DNA from 3 places in the Halomonas sp. A020 genome. Region 1 is predicted to be linked to each of the others. Evidence: riboswitches for the same ligand, from Rfam matches in the RefSeq annotation. Region 1 holds a riboswitch; each other region holds the start of a gene.
What was found. Region 1 has a riboswitch for thiamine pyrophosphate ahead of FRH_RS00700 (sodium:solute symporter). Riboswitches for the same ligand answer to the same signal wherever they lie in the genome.

Region 1 (5,449 bases):
TTCAGTCGCACCTCGACCGGCAAGCGAACGCCATCGCGCCGTAGGGCTTCTCCGGTCACCGGCATGGCGACATCGTCACTGGTGATTCCGTCGGGAAACATGAGCGATGTAATCGGCCGAGTGAGGACTTCTTTGCGACGCCAGCCGAACATGGTCTCGGCTGCATGGTTCCAATCCAGCACGCGCCCCTGCTCATCGACGCTTAAATAGGCATCATATGCCGACTCGATCACCAGATTGAGTTCGCGGGTTCGCTGCTCGATACGCTGCTCGAGGCTTTGATGCAGCGCCGTGAGCGCCTGCTGAGTGGCGGCACGAATCTTCTGCTCGTTGATGAGCCGTTCGCGCAGGTGGATTTCGCCAATCACGATATCGGCCAAATCTTGCATCGCAGCCTTTTCTTGGTCACTTAAGCTGCGTGGCTGGCTGTCCATGGCGCAAAGCGATCCGAGGACCAGCCCTTGTGAACTACGCAGCGGTATCCCGGCATAAAAACGGATGCCGCCAGGTGTCATCACGTAGGGATTGGTCACGAAGCGTGCATCTTGCTGAGCGTCTTCGACCACTAGCGGCTCATCTTCGAGTACCGTGTAAGCACAAAACGCGACGTCCCTAGGTGTTTCCGATACCGCCATGCCCACTTGAGACTTGAACCACTGACGATCGGTGTCGATCAGACTGATGGTAGATTTAGGAACGCCGAGCAGCACGGTGACCAATCGCGTGATCCGATCGAAAACGGGCTCGTTTGGCGTATCCAGGAGGGCCAGTTCGTTAAGCGCAGCCAAACGGGCAGTTTCGTTGGGGGGTAACAGGTGGCTCATGGCGATCACACCTAAATGGTCATCAAACCCTTAACAGCATAACGCGAAACGAAATGTCCTGCTTAACGCCTTGATTAACGGACTTCGACACGTTGACGGCTCACCAGAGCTAACGCCACACTGACCGCTGTTGAGAGTAGCAGCGCCCCTACGAACGGGCCTAACGTCGGTACGCTACCGGGGAACGTGGCGGCCATTACCCCTGCGCTGACGCTGCCCTGATCGATCCAGCCAGGCAGCACGGCCCCTACGAGCCCCGCCAATCCGCCGCTTATTGCTGCCATCGGTGTCATACGCTGCCACAAGCCCAGCAGCACCGGCACCACGATCGCTGCACACAGCAGATCGGCAATCAAAAATAGCCGCAGCACGGAGAGCCCTTGCAAGGCAATCACGATCACAGGCAGCATGATCGCCACGGTGAGCCAGCGCGCCTTGTTGAGGGCCTCGGCCCGGTGACCATTGGCCCACAGCGACGCAATGCCGTTTTGTAAGGTGTCGACGCTCGAGGTGACCAGCGTGACGGCCAGTACCAATGAAGGCAGCGTGATCCATACCGGGGCATCACTAAGCAGCGCAAAAAACGGCATGGGCGGCTCGCCGAGACTGACCCCGCTCATCGCTGCCATGATACCTACGCCACCGATCACCATGACGACCAGTACGGTCAAGCCGCCACCCAACCAGGCACCGCGCCCCAGGCTCGCGTCGTCTTGGGCCGCCCATACCCGCTGCCAATAGCCTTGGTGAAACAAGTTAGCCGCCGTCACGGCGATCACCAGCGTCAACGCCACGCTGAGCGAGCTGCCGATGGGGAGCGACGGGAGTTGTGCGTCATTCGGCATACTGGGCAGTCGCCAGAGCGTCACGCTGGCGACGGCGAGCAGCAGCGCCAAAAGCAGCCACGCTTGCCAGCGGTCGGTGGCCAAGCTTGCCCGCAGCCCGCCCATGACGGTGTACACCAGCGTGGTGAGCGCCACCCCGATGATCACCACAGCGGGAGGCACGTCGGAGAGTAGCGCGGTAATCGCCCCGATGGCGGTGAGTTCAGCAGCCAGGAAGCAGCCCATGTAAGCCACGGAAACGAGCGCCACGAAATGGCGTACCCCCTTGCCGTAGCAGGCGTCGGCAAACTCGGCAATGCTGCGTCCCTCGGGCAGTGCTTGGCGTATCTTAGGCCCGTAGAGACCCAAAACGATGAACGGCAGCGCCGAGCCAAGGGCATAGCCCAGTAGCGCCACGGGCCCTACGAATGCGCCGATTTCAGGGGGTGCAAAGAGTATCCAAGCCCCCATACCGGACGCCAAAAAGGAGAGCCCCAGGGTGGCCGACGTTTGCGAATTACGGGCGGTGACATAATCATCCAGCGAGCCGCCACTGAAACGTGCCCGAAGACCCAGAAAAGCAAAGCAGCATAACGCTGCGCCTAACACGAAAGACGTTAGGTAAGGCATGTCGCGCTTCCTCCGCCGGTACGAACCGGATCAGGTTCCAGGGTCTGCGTTGCGCGCATTCTCAGCCCCATTGGGGCTCCCCTGGCGACAGTGAGTGGAGGCAGTATCCTCAATCAAAGTGGTGCGTTAGTAAAGCCTTGCCCATGGGGCCGGGCTGCTTATTCCACTTTCTTGGGGACACGCCCCATCAGGTAAAACTCGGCGTTGGGCGGTGTTCCAGCTAGTGTCACCAAGCGGTTGGACATGCCAAAAAACGCGGCAATGGCACCGATGTCCCAGCAATCATCCAGTGTGAACCCCACTGCCTCTAAACGCGCCTGCCATTCGTCTGAAAACTCGCCCAGATCGATGGCACTGTGCAGTGCAAAGTCGAGCATCAACCGATGACGCTCGCTCAATCCCGCCACACGATGGTTGATGGCGATATTATCGGCCAGTAACGGATCTTTACTGTAGATACGCACCAGCGCGCCATGGGCGACGACACAGTACAAGCAGCGATTGCGGGCACTGGTCGCAACGACAATCATCTCTTTCTCTGCTTTGGTCAGCGTCTCCGATGGTCGCTCCATCAACGCATCGTGATACGCAAAAAAAGCGCGAAACTCGTCGGGTCGGTGAGCCAACATCAAAAATACGTTGGGCACGAAGCCCGCTTTCTCCTGCACGGCCAACATGGCTTCCCGAATATCATTGGGAACATTATCCAGAGTGTCAGGAAGTTTGAACCGACTGATCGATGCAGCCATAAAGGCTCCTTTTTTATTTTGAAGTAGAGTCCCACTACCAACTCACTTTTATCCGTAACAAATTGCTAACTAAAGACTCTTTTCATATGGCTTTACGCTCGCCATACTTTTAGTGATCTAATGTCATAAAAGCCGTACGCTATTCGGCTAGCCAAGCGGCGTACTTACAGGGAAACCACCATGTCATACTCCGAAGCAAAAGAGCACACGCCAGGGCGTTTGCATGAACTGTTCGCAGACCCGTACCGTGCGTTCGAGAACGATACGGATGAGCGTCAGTTGCATATCCGTGTCATGCTTCACACCCTGCTGGCCCAGCCTATGCAGCGCGGCCTGGTCACGCTTCGTGTGATTCACGGCTGGGAGAACGGTGGTTTCGAACCTGCCGACCTACAGCATGCCGATTTTACGCTGCACAACCTGCAAGATTTCGAGGCGGCGGCCACCTCCTTTCACGCGGCGGCGGAACGAAATGCCCCCCTACCCGCAGATCAAACCGCTATTCTCGCGGCTCCCCTGGCCGATGCCATTGCCGATGCCGAAGCAGAAGGCAACGCGCTCACCGACGATATTCGTGCCACACCGGCTCGCTGGCCCGCGTTCGAGGGTGGGCTTGCCCTCTACACTCTGTTCAAAATGTACCATCGCCTCGTATATGGCGAGGACGATACCTACCGTTGCTCACAATGTGAGACCCCCCACGGCCTTCGTGAAATTCATGAATTTCACCTCGAAGAGGGAGAATTCGCGCTGCTGGCGCCCGTTCGCGATGAGCAGGAGGCGCCCTACCTGCTCGTACTACACGAGAGCCAGCTTGGCCCCATAGGCCAACTGCTCTCGGAGAGCTTGCCGCTATTTCAGGACGTGTGAAGGTCGCCTCCTCTACCGAGGAGGCGCAGCGCGTTGCCGCTCGCTATAGCGAGATCGTGCTATTGATACCGCTAGAGACGTTTTCGGGCTCGAACCAGCGGGCAGTGACCGTTTTGGTCTGCGTCCAGAACGCAATCGCCTGTTTACCGTTAGGCCCTAGGTCGCCCAGCTTCGACGCCCGAGAACCGGTAAAGCTAAAGTAGGCGACCGGCACCGGAATGGGCACGTTTATGCCAATTTGGCCGACGTCGATGTCGGTCTCGAAGCGTCGCGCGACCCAGCCCGAGTTCGTAAAGATCGAGGTGCCATTGCCATTCGGGTTGGCGTTAATGAAAGCGATGGCGTCGTCCAGCGTTTCGACGTTGACGACACACAGCACCGGCCCAAAAATTTCCTCACGATAGATCGTCATGTCTGCCGTCACATCGGAAAACAGAGTCGGCCCGACGAAATTACCGTCTGGGTAGCCGTCGACCGTGTAGCCGCGCCCATCGACCAGCAGCGTAGCACCCTCCTTCTCACCTGCCGTAATCAAACGCTCGACCCGCCCCTTGGCTTGCGGAGAGACCAGTGGCCCCAGATCGGCCTCGCGCTGGGTGCCGGGTCCCACGGTCATACCGCGCGCGCCGGCTTCGATGTCTTTGATCCACTCGCGCGCTTCCCCCACCAGCACGACCACCGAGTTCGCCATGCAGCGCTGACCGGCGGCACCAAAGGCAGAGCCCAGCAGGCTATCGATGGCTTGACTACGGTTGGCATCCGGCATGACGACACAGTGGTTTTTTGCACCCATCATGGCCTGCATACGTTTGCCAGCAGCGGCCGCACGGTTATAAAGCAGCGACCCCACATGGGTCGAACCGATGAACGACAGCGCCTTGATATCTTGATGGTCGGCAATTTGATTGGCGACGTCAGGCCCACCGTGCACGACGTTCAATACCCCAGCCGGAATACCCGCTTCATGTGCCAGTTCCACGAGCCGCATGGTAGAACTCGGGTCTTGCTCGGAAGGCTTCAAGACGAAGGTGTTTCCGGTTGCAATCGCCAACGGGAACATGAAACAGGGCAGCATGATTGGAAAATTGAAGGCGGTAATGCCCGCCCCCACACCCAGCGGCTGATGCATGGTATAGACGTCCACCTCGTTGGCCGCATTCTCCGCCAGCTCGCCAAGCTGTAGGGAGGTAATCGAACAGGCGTGCTCTACCACTTCTAGCCCGCGCCCCACTTCACCTTCGGCATCCGGCAGGGTTTTACCGTGCTCTTCGGTGATCAAGGCGGCAAGTTCCGCTGTATTCTCGCGAATCAACGCCTGCAGTTTGAGCATGATGCGCATGCGCTTGCCGAGCGGCACTTTGCGCCACTCTTTGAACGCCGTTTTGGCGCTGGCGATGGCGCGCTCGACTTCTTCGGACGTACAGAACGGTACTCGCGCCACCACGTCCTGGGTGGCAGGATTCACCACATCGCGCCACTCTTGGCTTTGCGACATGACCGGCTGGCCATCGATGTACATCGGAATTTCACGAACGGACATGATGCGTTTCCT
Region 2 (5,449 bases), 1.8 Mb from region 1:
TGGGACGTCAGATTTGATCACCTGGCCCCCCTCATATCCCTTGTATTTCAGATACTCTTGAATACTTTTAGCGGTCATATCTTGATTTACAGCAGGCCCAACCCTGACCTCAACAATAGGCAATTTATTTGTGCCCAAGTACTCTTCAAAGGATTTATCATAAATATCCTTTGAAGTTATTTAAGGAATAATGCAATTTTTACCAACTCTGTGCTTTATCCCTTAAAAATGATGCAAATAACTACTGGAGACGGCCATTCTAATTTCTTGCTCCGATGCATATTCGGGATGTTAAAGCTGATGAACTCTAAAGCCAAATGCTTTGCTAATTCATCACCCCAGTCTTCAGTATCAATAGCATCCTCATACTCCACATCTAAAAGATATTCTTTTTTATAACGTCTAATTGTTCTCAGGACAAGCTTTACTTTTTCACTGTCATTGTAAAGAACTTTGCTAACTAAGAGGATCGGCATCGCAAAAAAATGACTAAGAGATTTCCTTGTGTTATCGAATGTGATTGATAAACCTTGCCCATCCCCACATAAGACCGCCATTGATCGAGACTATCTTGTTTTTGGAGAATGAGCACACATAGTATGGCTCTTCGCTATAACTTTCTAATTGTGAGACAGTTTCTAGCAATACGTCTTTAAACTCACTGCATGATCTCTTTTCTGCTAGTTTTTTTCAGCAGATTATTTGTCAGTTTTCTCCCATTCTCGAACTCTTCAGTGTCATTTAAAAATCTATGATCAGAGAGCCAAAATCAGCCCGACTCTACAATTCCAAATAACCCACCAAGATCCGTATAGTGGCTGATTGTCTCGCCAGTATAGAAAAACAAATCCATGTCGAAGTGTTTTGGTGATCCTCTATTAAACTGGGCTCTTAAAAAACCAAAGACACATTGCTTTGGATCACTGATATCCATAACTTGTAATTCCTAAAGTGCTAACGAGGCTGTAGAAAACCCGGTTTCGAGCAGTCCCCACCACCTCTCGTCCTAATTTACTTACTCAGCCGGTCATCTGGCTGAGTAATCTTAATATCGGCATTTAGCCACTTGAGCACCCAGCTAAAGCTTGTTGATCGAGCTTGTGCTTGCAGGTAGTGCACGGCGTGTTCAAAGGTGCTTGGCTGGAGCTGATCTTGGTAGTTAATCACCACCATGGCATTTTGATCGTAGTTATAAGGCTTGAAGCGCGGCATACTGACCACTCCTCGTTTGTTTTCTCGATCCTACCAAAACTTAGCTGTCAGTGGGCTTTTTCTACAAGCTCAACGCCATGCTCAGCGGCACACCTTTGGCGTGCTCAATGTAACTATTTGTTGTTTTTTATCGCGCCTATGTTTTTTAATCGGAATTTCATTGCAGGCTCCGAAACGTTGAACAAGGAGGCCATTCTTTCTATAAACAAATCAACAGACATTGCTTGTCCACCTGATTCTATTTCGTATTTATCAATTATTTCATTACCATATTTCTTTAGTAACGACATGGGCATTAACAACTGTGCAGCGAAGTTATTTGCCTCATACTCCTTTGAATCCCAATATGAATCTTTTCGGTTTAGTGTTTTATTGGTATCGATAAACTCTCGAACTCCAATATCGGGATCAATGTGCTGAATCAAATGCCCTATTTCATGTGCTATAGTAAATCTTTTTCTGGGCTCATAATTATTTTCAAGAGGATTCAACCATATTCGCGCATGGTTATTTCGGATTGAAACAGAACCAGCCGTACTTATTTTTTCGATATCAACAGAAATATCCAATCTTGCACCTACTAATTCAACAATCTTCTCCACATCAATAGGAGGTTGAACATCAAAGCCATGATCTTCCTTTAAGCATTCAAGAAACTCTTTGGCAGATAGTTTATGGTACTTCGTAAATTCTAGTTTCATTTTACACCTCATCCTCATTCGACAACTTGGATGAAAAATCAACTTTCTCCTCCCCCTCCGAGGTGCGTAACTTTATTTCATCTTCCACACGAGCCTGGACTAGCTGATGTAGCTTATCTGAAATAACTTCGTGCGCGGAGAGCTCTCTTACAAACCTATCTGCCAAAGTCGAATCTTTATCCAAGGATTCAAACAAATCCCGCATATTCTCCCTTATTTCTTTTTCCTTGCTTATCCCAAACCATTTTGCAAAATATATCCCAGTACCTGTTACTATTATCGTAATCAGAACAAATATAAACGTTGTAAAAACAATATACGTATTTGCAATAGCAATAACGTCCGACCCATTATTAGGGTTAAGCAAAGCATTATTTTGTTGGAACAGTTCAACTATCGGGTGACCAAGAAGCATAACTAATACACCTCCTAATAACCCAGCAAGAAATCCCACAAATAAATTAACTGTACCAAATAGTGTATTCATGACTGATGCTCTTTTTCTAGAAATAACAGTAAATATACGCCCCTCTGCATCACCTCAGTGAACGTGTGGGCACATTTATTGAGGTTATGTGATCACGAAATTGACTCTACCCCATTGATTCTTCAGTGTGCAAAGAGAATTTCGGCGGCATACCCAAAACGCGTATACTTGCGCGTTTTGCCATACTCAAAACACTGTATATATAAACATTATACACTAGGAGGTGCTCTCATGAAACTGATGGTACCAGTAACAGTAATTCTGAGGGCAAGCACTATAGCCTACGCATTGAGAAAACCTATTGCTGCTGAGTAAGTATTTGTATTGGTGTTCACTTCAAGGCTCCCCCTTGCATCTCCCCCACCCGCCTCCTACACTCCACCCACGAACAGCTTGACGGGGTGCCGGTGATATCCGGCTGAGATGGCGCAGGGTGGGCTTTTGGCTACCGAGCGCTGGTCCCGCTGAACCTGATCCGGCTAATGCGCTGCTTTGAACGTGGCGCGGGTACCGGCGTAGGGATCAAGCGATGGCCGCGGTGCTCCTTTACGCCACCCTTCCGTGCCATTCCCTCGATCTTTCTCGCCCGCCCTCCGGATCATTACCACCGGAGGCACACAATGGGCTACCGCTTTACCGATCTCACTACCGCTTGCCATGACGATTGGCGCGCCTACATCGAGCACGATTTCGTGCGCCAGCTGGGCAACGCCACGCTACCTGAGGCGTCGTTTCGCCACTACCTGAAGCAGGATTACCTGTTCTTGATCCACTTCGCCCGCGCCTACGCGCTGGCCGCCTATAAAAGCCCCACCCTGGCGGATTTGCGCCAGGCCCACGAGGGCCTGAAAGCCATTGTGGATGTGGAGCTGGGCCTGCACGTGGGCTTTTGCCAGGAGTGGGGCATCAGCGAGCAAGCGCTTGCCGAACTCCCCGAAACCCGCGCTACGCTGGCCTACACCCGCTATGTGCTGGACACCGGCAATCGCGGCGACCTGCTGGATTTGCACGTGGCGCTGGCCCCGTGCCTGGTGGGCTACGGCGAAATCGCCAACTGGCTCAACGCGCAGTCTTCTACGCTGCGCGGCGCGCAGAACCCGTTTGATGCCTGGATCGCCATGTACGAAGGCGAGGAGTTTCAGGCCGCCATGCAGGCAGAGCTTGCGTGGCTCGATGCCCGCCTGGCGGATATCGCCCCCGCCCGTTTTGCTGAGCTGAGCAAGATCTTCCGCGATGCCACCCGCCTGGAAATCGACTTCTGGCAGATGGGCCTAGACCTCTCTGAATAACGACCAACAACAAGGACACCGTCATGACCAAGACCGTCAAAAGCAACACCGCCCACTTTTTAGCCGAAACCGCCCAGGTCGATGCCGCCGCCGTTGCGCCGCTGCCCGGCTCGCGCAAGGTGTACGTGGAAGGCTCACGGCCGGATATTCGCGTGCCGTTTCGGGAAATCACCCTCTCGCCCACCAAGACCAGCGGCGTGGATGAGCAGAACCCGCCGCTTTTGGTGTACGACACCTCCGGCCCCTGCACCGACCCCAACGCCCGCATCGATTTGCGCCAGGGCCTGCCAGAGCTGCGCCGGGCATGGATCGAAGAGCGCAACGACACCGAGTTTTTAGATGGCCCCACCAGCCAGTTTGGCCAGCGCCGCGCCAACGACCCTACCCTTGCCCAGCTGCGCTTTGATTTAAGCCGCACCCCGCGCCGGGCGAAAGCGGGCAAGAACGTGACCCAGCTGCACTACGCCCGCCAGGGCATCATCACGCCGGAAATGGAGTTCATTGCCCTGCGGGAAAACCAGCGCCGCCAAGCGTTGGGAACGGCAGAAGTAGAGCGCATTCTGGGCCATCAGCATGCGGGCCAGAGCTTCGGCGCCAGCCTGCCCAAGGAGATCACCCCGGAGTTCGTGCGCGATGAGGTGGCTCGCGGGCGGGCGATCATTCCCAACAACATCAACCACCCGGAAAGCGAGCCGATGATCATTGGCCGCAACTTCCTGGTGAAGATCAACGGCAACCTGGGCAACTCGGCGGTCACCTCTTCCATCGAGGAAGAAGTGGACAAGATGACCTGGGGCATCCGCTGGGGGGCGGATACCATCATGGACCTCTCCACCGGCCAGAACATCCATGAAACCCGCGAGTGGATCATCCGCAACTCGCCGGTGCCGATTGGCACGGTGCCCATCTATCAGGCGCTGGAGAAGGTCAACGGCATTGCCGAAAACCTCACCTGGGAAATCTTCCGCGATACGCTGATCGAGCAGGCGGAGCAGGGGGTGGATTACTTCACCATCCACGCGGGGGTGTTGCTGCGCTACGTGCCGCTCACCGCCAACCGTGTCACCGGCATCGTCAGCCGTGGCGGTTCCATCATGGCGAAGTGGTGCTTGTATCACCATCAGGAGAGCTTCCTGTACACCCACTTTGAGGAGATCTGCGAGATCTGCAAGCAGTACGATGTGGCGTTCTCACTGGGCGACGGCCTGCGCCCCGGCTCCATTGCCGATGCCAACGATGAAGCGCAGTTTGCTGAACTCGAAACCTTGGGTGAACTGACCAAGATTGCTTGGAAGCACGACGTGCAGGTGATGATCGAAGGCCCCGGCCACGTGCCCATGCACCTGGTGAAAGAGAACATGGACAAGCAGCTAGAGTGCTGCGACGAAGCGCCCTTCTATACGCTTGGCCCGCTGGTGACGGATATCGCCCCCGGCTACGACCACATTACCTCGGGCATTGGGGCGGCGATGATTGGCTGGTTTGGCTGCGCGATGCTCTGCTACGTGACGCCGAAAGAGCACCTGGGCCTGCCCAACAAGGACGACGTCAAAACCGGTATCATCACCTACAAGATTGCCGCCCACGCGGCGGATTTGGCCAAGGGCCACCCGGCGGCCCAGCGTCGCGACAACGCCCTTTCCAAGGCGCGCTTCGAATTCCGCTGGGAAGACCAGTTCAACCTGGGGCTGGACCCGGACACCGCCAGGGAATACCACGATGAAACCCTGCCGAAGGACTCCGCCAAGGTAGCCCACTTC
Region 3 (5,449 bases), 1.4 Mb from region 1:
GGGTGACGCGCACAGCACGAGCTGGCAGCGGGCTAGCCGTCTGGCGATTAGGCTGGAGTCGGGCAGGCTACCGATGCGGATGGCGACATCATAGCCCTCCTCCAACAAGTCTACGCGGCGGTCGTTGAGATCGAGGCGTACGTCGAGTGCGGGGTGCGCCTGCATGAAATTCGCTACCTGAGGCGCGAGATAGCGCGTGCCGAAACTCATGGGACCATTGATACGCAGCCGCCCGCTCACAGTGTGAGTGCCACTGCCGACATCGGCAGCGGCCTCCTCCAACGCCAGCAAAATGGCCTGGGCATGGGCTAAATAGCGCTCTCCCGCATCGGTAAGATGCAGCCGCCGCGTCGTGCGCTGGATCAATCGCGCGCCCAGCGTCTCCTCTAGCGCCATGACCTGCCGCGACACCCGCGTACGTGAAAGATCCAGTGCCTCGGCAGCGCGGGTATAGCTGCCAAGCTCCGCCACTTTGACGAAGGCGGTCAGCTGGTCGAGTCGACTCATGGGGCGCAAAACGCCAGCGCCGCCCGGTAAGGGTCGGGCTGGCCGCAGATCGCAGAAATCACCGCCATCCCTTGGGCACCGGCGGCACTCACTTGGGCGGCGTGCTGCGCCTTTAAGCCGCCAATCGCCACGCTGGGCAACGGGCAGGCGCGCACCAGCTCGGCCAGGCCCTCGAAGCCGATGGGCCGAGCATGATCCTGCTTGCTGGCAGTGGCGAAAATGGGGCCTAACCCGACGTAGTCCAACAGCGCGATGGGCGCGTCACGAAGCTGCGCGAGAGTGTTGATCGACAGTCCTAGAATGGCCTGCGGCCCCAGCGCCTCCCGCGCCTCTAGAACCGCGGTATCGCTCTGGCCAACATGCAGGCCGTCGGCGCCGCTGGCGACGGCCACGGCGAGTCGGTCGTTGATGATCAGCGGCACGTGGGTGCCCGCCAGCAGCCTTTTGAGGCGCTTGGCTTGTTCGATCATCGCCTCGTCGCTGGCATGCTTGTCGCGTAGCTGCACCACGGTCACGCCCCCTTTGACGGCGGCTTCCACCGTCGCTTCGAGGCCCGCTTCCGCGCACAGAGCGGCATCGGTCACCAAATAGAGCGAAAGATCACACGGCATGCAGCGTCTCCACTTGGCTTTGCGACGAAAGATCCTCTGGAGTGAGCTGGTAAAGTGCATCCAGAAACGCGACCTGAAAGCTGCCCGGCCCCTTGGCCTGCTGACCCGCACGATGCCCGGCGATGCCAAAGCACGCCAAGGCGGCCAGCGTCGCGGCCAGCGGGTGCTCGCGGTTGGCGGCAACGAACCCAGCCACCAAGGCGCTCAAGCCACAGCCCAGCGTCGTAACGCGGGGCATCAGCGGATGGCCCCCGGTTAGCCGGACGTGGTGGCTACCATCGGTGATGACATCGGTCTCGCCGGTCATGGCAACGATGCAGCGTTGCCGCTGGGCGAGCGTCATGGCGGCGTGAGTGGCGTCATCGACGGAGGCCGTGGCATCGACCCCACGCCCTTGGCTGGCCAAGCCGGCCAGCGCCATCACTTCCGAGGCATTGGCGCGAATGACGCTGGGGCGATGGGACAGCAGCGCCTGGCACACCCGCTGGCGGAACTCGGTGGCCCCGACGGCGACGGGGTCCAGCACCCAGGGGGTGTCGGTCGTATCGGCCGTGCGCGCCGCCAGCTGCATCGACTCGGCCCAGGGAGCAGAGAGCGTGCCAATATTGATGGAGAGCGCGTTTGCCATCGCGGTAAATTCAGCGACTTCTTCGGCGGCGTGCAGCATGGCAGGCGATGCGCCCGTGGCCAGCAGCAGGTTGGCGGTACTGTTCATGGCCACGTAATTGGTCATGCAGTGAACGAGCGGCGTGGACTCGCGCAGGGCAGCGAGCATATCGCCAAGTGGGTGGTAAGTCATGGTTTCCTCCCGGGTAAGGAGGTGGTGGTAAGCACCACGACTCCCTACGCCGGCGTTATCCGGTTCAGGTTCAAAGGGTGCTTCTCAGCCGTTGAACGGCGCCCCTGTCGTTGGTGGGTACTATCCTAGCCTTGGACGGCGCTGTAAAGCCCGGTCAACAACGCGTCAACGAAACGCGATGCGGGTGCCGTACGTGAGCATTTCGTCAGGGGTGATGGCTCGGCCCTGCACGCCAATCATTTCGTCGCCGCACTGATCGGCAAAGGTCAGCACGCCATGGGTTAAGCCGAGTTGGCCCAGGGCATCGCGAATTTCACCGGTTCCCAGAAAGGTGCTGACGCGACCTTGAGCGTCACATAGGTCCGAGACGCCATTAGCATGGTGAAAACGCACTTTGTAGATGCCATCCATGGACTCGACTTCGACGATGGGGGAGAAGCCATTCTGAATCGCATTGTTCAACTGCTTCAATGTCAGGCGATCGCCAAGGGTCATATCGATAGCTGTCATGACGTGCTCCTATCGGACGCCATTCGCGGGGCATCACGGGTCACTATGTAAAATTGTCGAAATAGAAGTGTAGAAGATTTGCATCATTTTTCCAGGGGCATTCGGGGGCGCCTTTGCCCAGGTATTAATGCACGGCATCTAGCGCATGCTGCTGGAGTTTGACCAGTGGAATGATGTCCAGCGTTCGCTCGTTCGTACCGGACAAAACGACCGGCGGCGCGAGTCCTACCTGTGCCGCTTCGGCCCAGCGGTGCGCGCAAAGACACCAGCGATCCCCGGGTTTCAAACCGGGAAAGCCAAACTCCGGCCGCGGTGTCACCAAGTCGTTGCCTTGCGCCTTGGAGAAGGCCAAAAACTCCTCGGTCACCATGGCGCACACCGAATGGATGCCGACATCGTCTGGCCCTACCCGGCAAAAACCATCGCGATAGAAACCGGTTTTCGGCGAGTGGCAGCAGGGCGTGAGCGGTTCACCCAATACGTTTAGATCACGGGACATAAAGACTCCTCGGGGGCAGGCTGGAATTCTGCGTTCCTCGCCCTCATAACATGGGAAATAACGCCTTCAAAGGCAGTGATGCACAGGCAGCGGGAAGCACGACGCTGTCGCCTAAGCCTTGTACAAAGTCATACGTCCGTCAAAGATTTTGCATCGCGTCAACACAAGCATCATCCAACCAGGAGAGTGTCATGTCGTATCAAGGTGAACAGCATCCGGGGGTGACCCCGGCCGCTTCGCAAACCCAGGGCTTTCGCTTGAACCACACCATGCTGCGGGTCAAAGACCCTGAGCGTGCGCTCGCGTTTTACTCCAAGGTGTTTGGCATGCAGGTGCTGCGCCGTCTGGACTTCGAGGAGATGCAGTTTTCGCTCTACTTTCTGGCCAATGTCGAGGAGAGCGATCACGTGCCGGAAGAGACCCAAGCGCGCACCGCCTGGACCTTCAGCCAGAAAGGCCTGCTAGAGCTGACCCATAACTGGGGCACCGAAAACGAGCAGGACTTTGCCTACCACGACGGTAATGCCGAGCCGCAAGGCTTCGGGCACATCTGTTTTAGCGTGCCGGACTTGGAAGCCGCCCAAGCGTGGTTCGATGAGCACGACGTCACCTTCGTGAAGCGTGCCGACCAAGGCAAAATGAAAGACGTGATCTTCGTCAAAGACGCCGATGGCTACTGGATCGAAGTGATTCAAGCCGACCGTATGGCAGGCATGGGCGATTAACGATGGCTCATCTGCTGTTTCGGTTGCGCCATGTGACCGATGAAGAAGCCATGGAAGTCCGCCAACTGCTGGAAGAACATGGTTTCGACGTGTACGAAACCCAGGCGGGCTTTTTCCGCCTGGGAGTTGATGCCATCTGGCTGCGCGACCCAGCACAGCAAGACGATGCCGAGGCGGTGCTGGCGCGTTACCAGGCCGAGCGATTAGCCAAGGTGCGCCGTGAACACGAAGAGGCGCTGGCGCGTGATGATGCCCCTACGCTGTGGCGACGCTTCATGGCCCATCCGCTTCAAGTCACGCTAGTGATCGTGGCGGTGCTGATGATCGCTCTGCTGACCTTACTGCCGTTCGTAGGACTCGCCCGCTAAACGTCGCACAGCGCGTTAGATAGGTGTCCGCGTTTGACGTACATCATGACCCCCGAGGGTCCAGCGCTAAGCCGCGGGGCAGCCCCCGGGGGATAGCGGCACCAGCTACCTGCCGGGTACTCGGTGTCTGCGTCGCGTAGCGAGCCCTCCAGTACGAACAGCTCCAAGCCGCCCGGCAGCGCCGGATAGTCGATAATGACCTCGCCTTCCCAACGCTCTAGGCTGACGCGTTCATGTTGATAGGTGTGCAGCATTTTGTAGGTGATGCCTGGCCGACGGTCGGGCTGCCAGGGCAGGCGGTGGGCGGGAATGGCGAGTTGGAGCAGGTCGTTTTCATCGAACTGATGAAGTTTCACCAGGATCAGCGCACCCTCGTCGCCAATGCGCGGCGTGTGTCCCGTGCCGATGGGGTTGCGTAGATAGCTGCCCGCTGGGTAACGGCCATGCTCATCGGCAAACACGCCTTCGAGCACCAAAATTTCCTCACCGCCTTCGTGGGTATGGCGGCTGAACTGGCTGTTGGGCGCGTAGCGCACCAGGCTCGTGGCGCGGGCCACCTCATCGCCAATGCGATCCAGCATCATACGTTCGACACCTGCGCTAGGCGAGGCCACCCAGTGATACTGTTCCGGCGTGACACAGGCAAAGTGGCTAAAGTCGGCGTTTAGGCGCATGGTCGTGGCTCTTTGCGGTGAAGTAAACAGTGAACAGTGGCAGCGGCGCTGTGGGTGTCAGTCTCCCCATCCCGCCAGCAAAATGCAATGCAAAAAAATACCGCCCTAATGGGGCGGTATAGGGCCTTGCCGGCCTGGTCTAGTGGCGATGACCATGATCGTCGTGGTCGTGGTCGTGGTCGTGGTCGTGGTCGTGGTCGTCATGACCATGAGCTTCATGGCCCGGAGTAGCTAGGGCATCGTGCAGCACCCGGGCGTTATGGCGCATCATGCCAAGGTAGGTGCTGGCATCACCTTCACTGGCCAGCGCATCGGCATACAGCGTGCCAGCGATGGGCAGGCCGGTCTCTTCCGCTAGCTGCGTAATGATCGCTTGGTTGGTCATGTTCTCGTGGAACAGCGCCTGTACGTTCTCCTGCTCGATCACATCGATCAGTGCGGCCATGCTGGCACCGCTGGGATCGGCTTCGGTCGACAGACCGACCGGTGAAAGAAAATTCACGCCGTAGGCGCTGGAGAAGTAGCCAAAGGAGTCATGGCCGGTGATGACGCTGGCCGACGCGGGGATCTCGCTGAGCAGTTCACGAATCTCGGCATCAACGTTATCCAGCTCTGCCAGATAACGCTCGGCGTTGGCTTGGTAGCTCTGCGCATTGGCGCTATCCGCCTCGATCAAGCCATCGCGAATATTGGTGACGTAGACCTTCGCCTGCTGTAGATCTTGCCAAGCGTGAGGGTCGTCATCACCATGCTCGT

Region 2: another riboswitch for thiamine pyrophosphate. It lies ahead of tenA (thiaminase II); the one in region 1 lies ahead of FRH_RS00700 (sodium:solute symporter).
Region 3: another riboswitch for thiamine pyrophosphate. It lies ahead of thiM (hydroxyethylthiazole kinase); the one in region 1 lies ahead of FRH_RS00700 (sodium:solute symporter).

Annotation. Positions count from the first base shown of each region.
Region 1 is NZ_AP022850.1:137,774-143,222, forward strand. Features, by position in the region: gene FRH_RS00695 (diguanylate cyclase) at 1-824, opposite strand, end outside; gene FRH_RS00700 (sodium:solute symporter) at 899-2,278, opposite strand; TPP riboswitch at 2,268-2,371, opposite strand; gene FRH_RS00705 (peroxidase-related enzyme) at 2,437-3,027, opposite strand; gene FRH_RS00710 (hypothetical protein) at 3,208-3,897, shown strand; gene FRH_RS00715 (CoA-acylating methylmalonate-semialdehyde dehydrogenase) at 3,941-5,437, opposite strand.
Region 2 is NZ_AP022850.1:2,265,072-2,270,520, reverse strand. Features, by position in the region: gene FRH_RS10505 (hypothetical protein) at 216-557, opposite strand; gene FRH_RS10500 (hypothetical protein) at 1,012-1,212, opposite strand; gene FRH_RS10495 (ImmA/IrrE family metallo-endopeptidase) at 1,326-1,913, opposite strand; gene FRH_RS10490 (hypothetical protein) at 1,915-2,400, opposite strand; TPP riboswitch at 2,788-2,939, shown strand; gene tenA (thiaminase II) at 3,021-3,689, shown strand; gene thiC (phosphomethylpyrimidine synthase ThiC) at 3,713-5,449, shown strand, end outside.
Region 3 is NZ_AP022850.1:1,513,909-1,519,357, forward strand. Features, by position in the region: gene FRH_RS07035 (LysR family transcriptional regulator) at 1-507, opposite strand, end outside; gene thiE (thiamine phosphate synthase) at 504-1,118, opposite strand; gene thiM (hydroxyethylthiazole kinase) at 1,108-1,917, opposite strand; TPP riboswitch at 1,942-2,033, opposite strand; gene FRH_RS07050 (hypothetical protein) at 2,083-2,427, opposite strand; gene FRH_RS07055 (DUF2237 domain-containing protein) at 2,552-2,926, opposite strand; gene gloA (lactoylglutathione lyase) at 3,118-3,651, shown strand; gene FRH_RS07065 (DUF6164 family protein) at 3,654-4,019, shown strand; gene FRH_RS07070 (cupin domain-containing protein) at 4,016-4,693, opposite strand; gene FRH_RS07075 (zinc ABC transporter substrate-binding protein) at 4,833-5,449, opposite strand, start outside.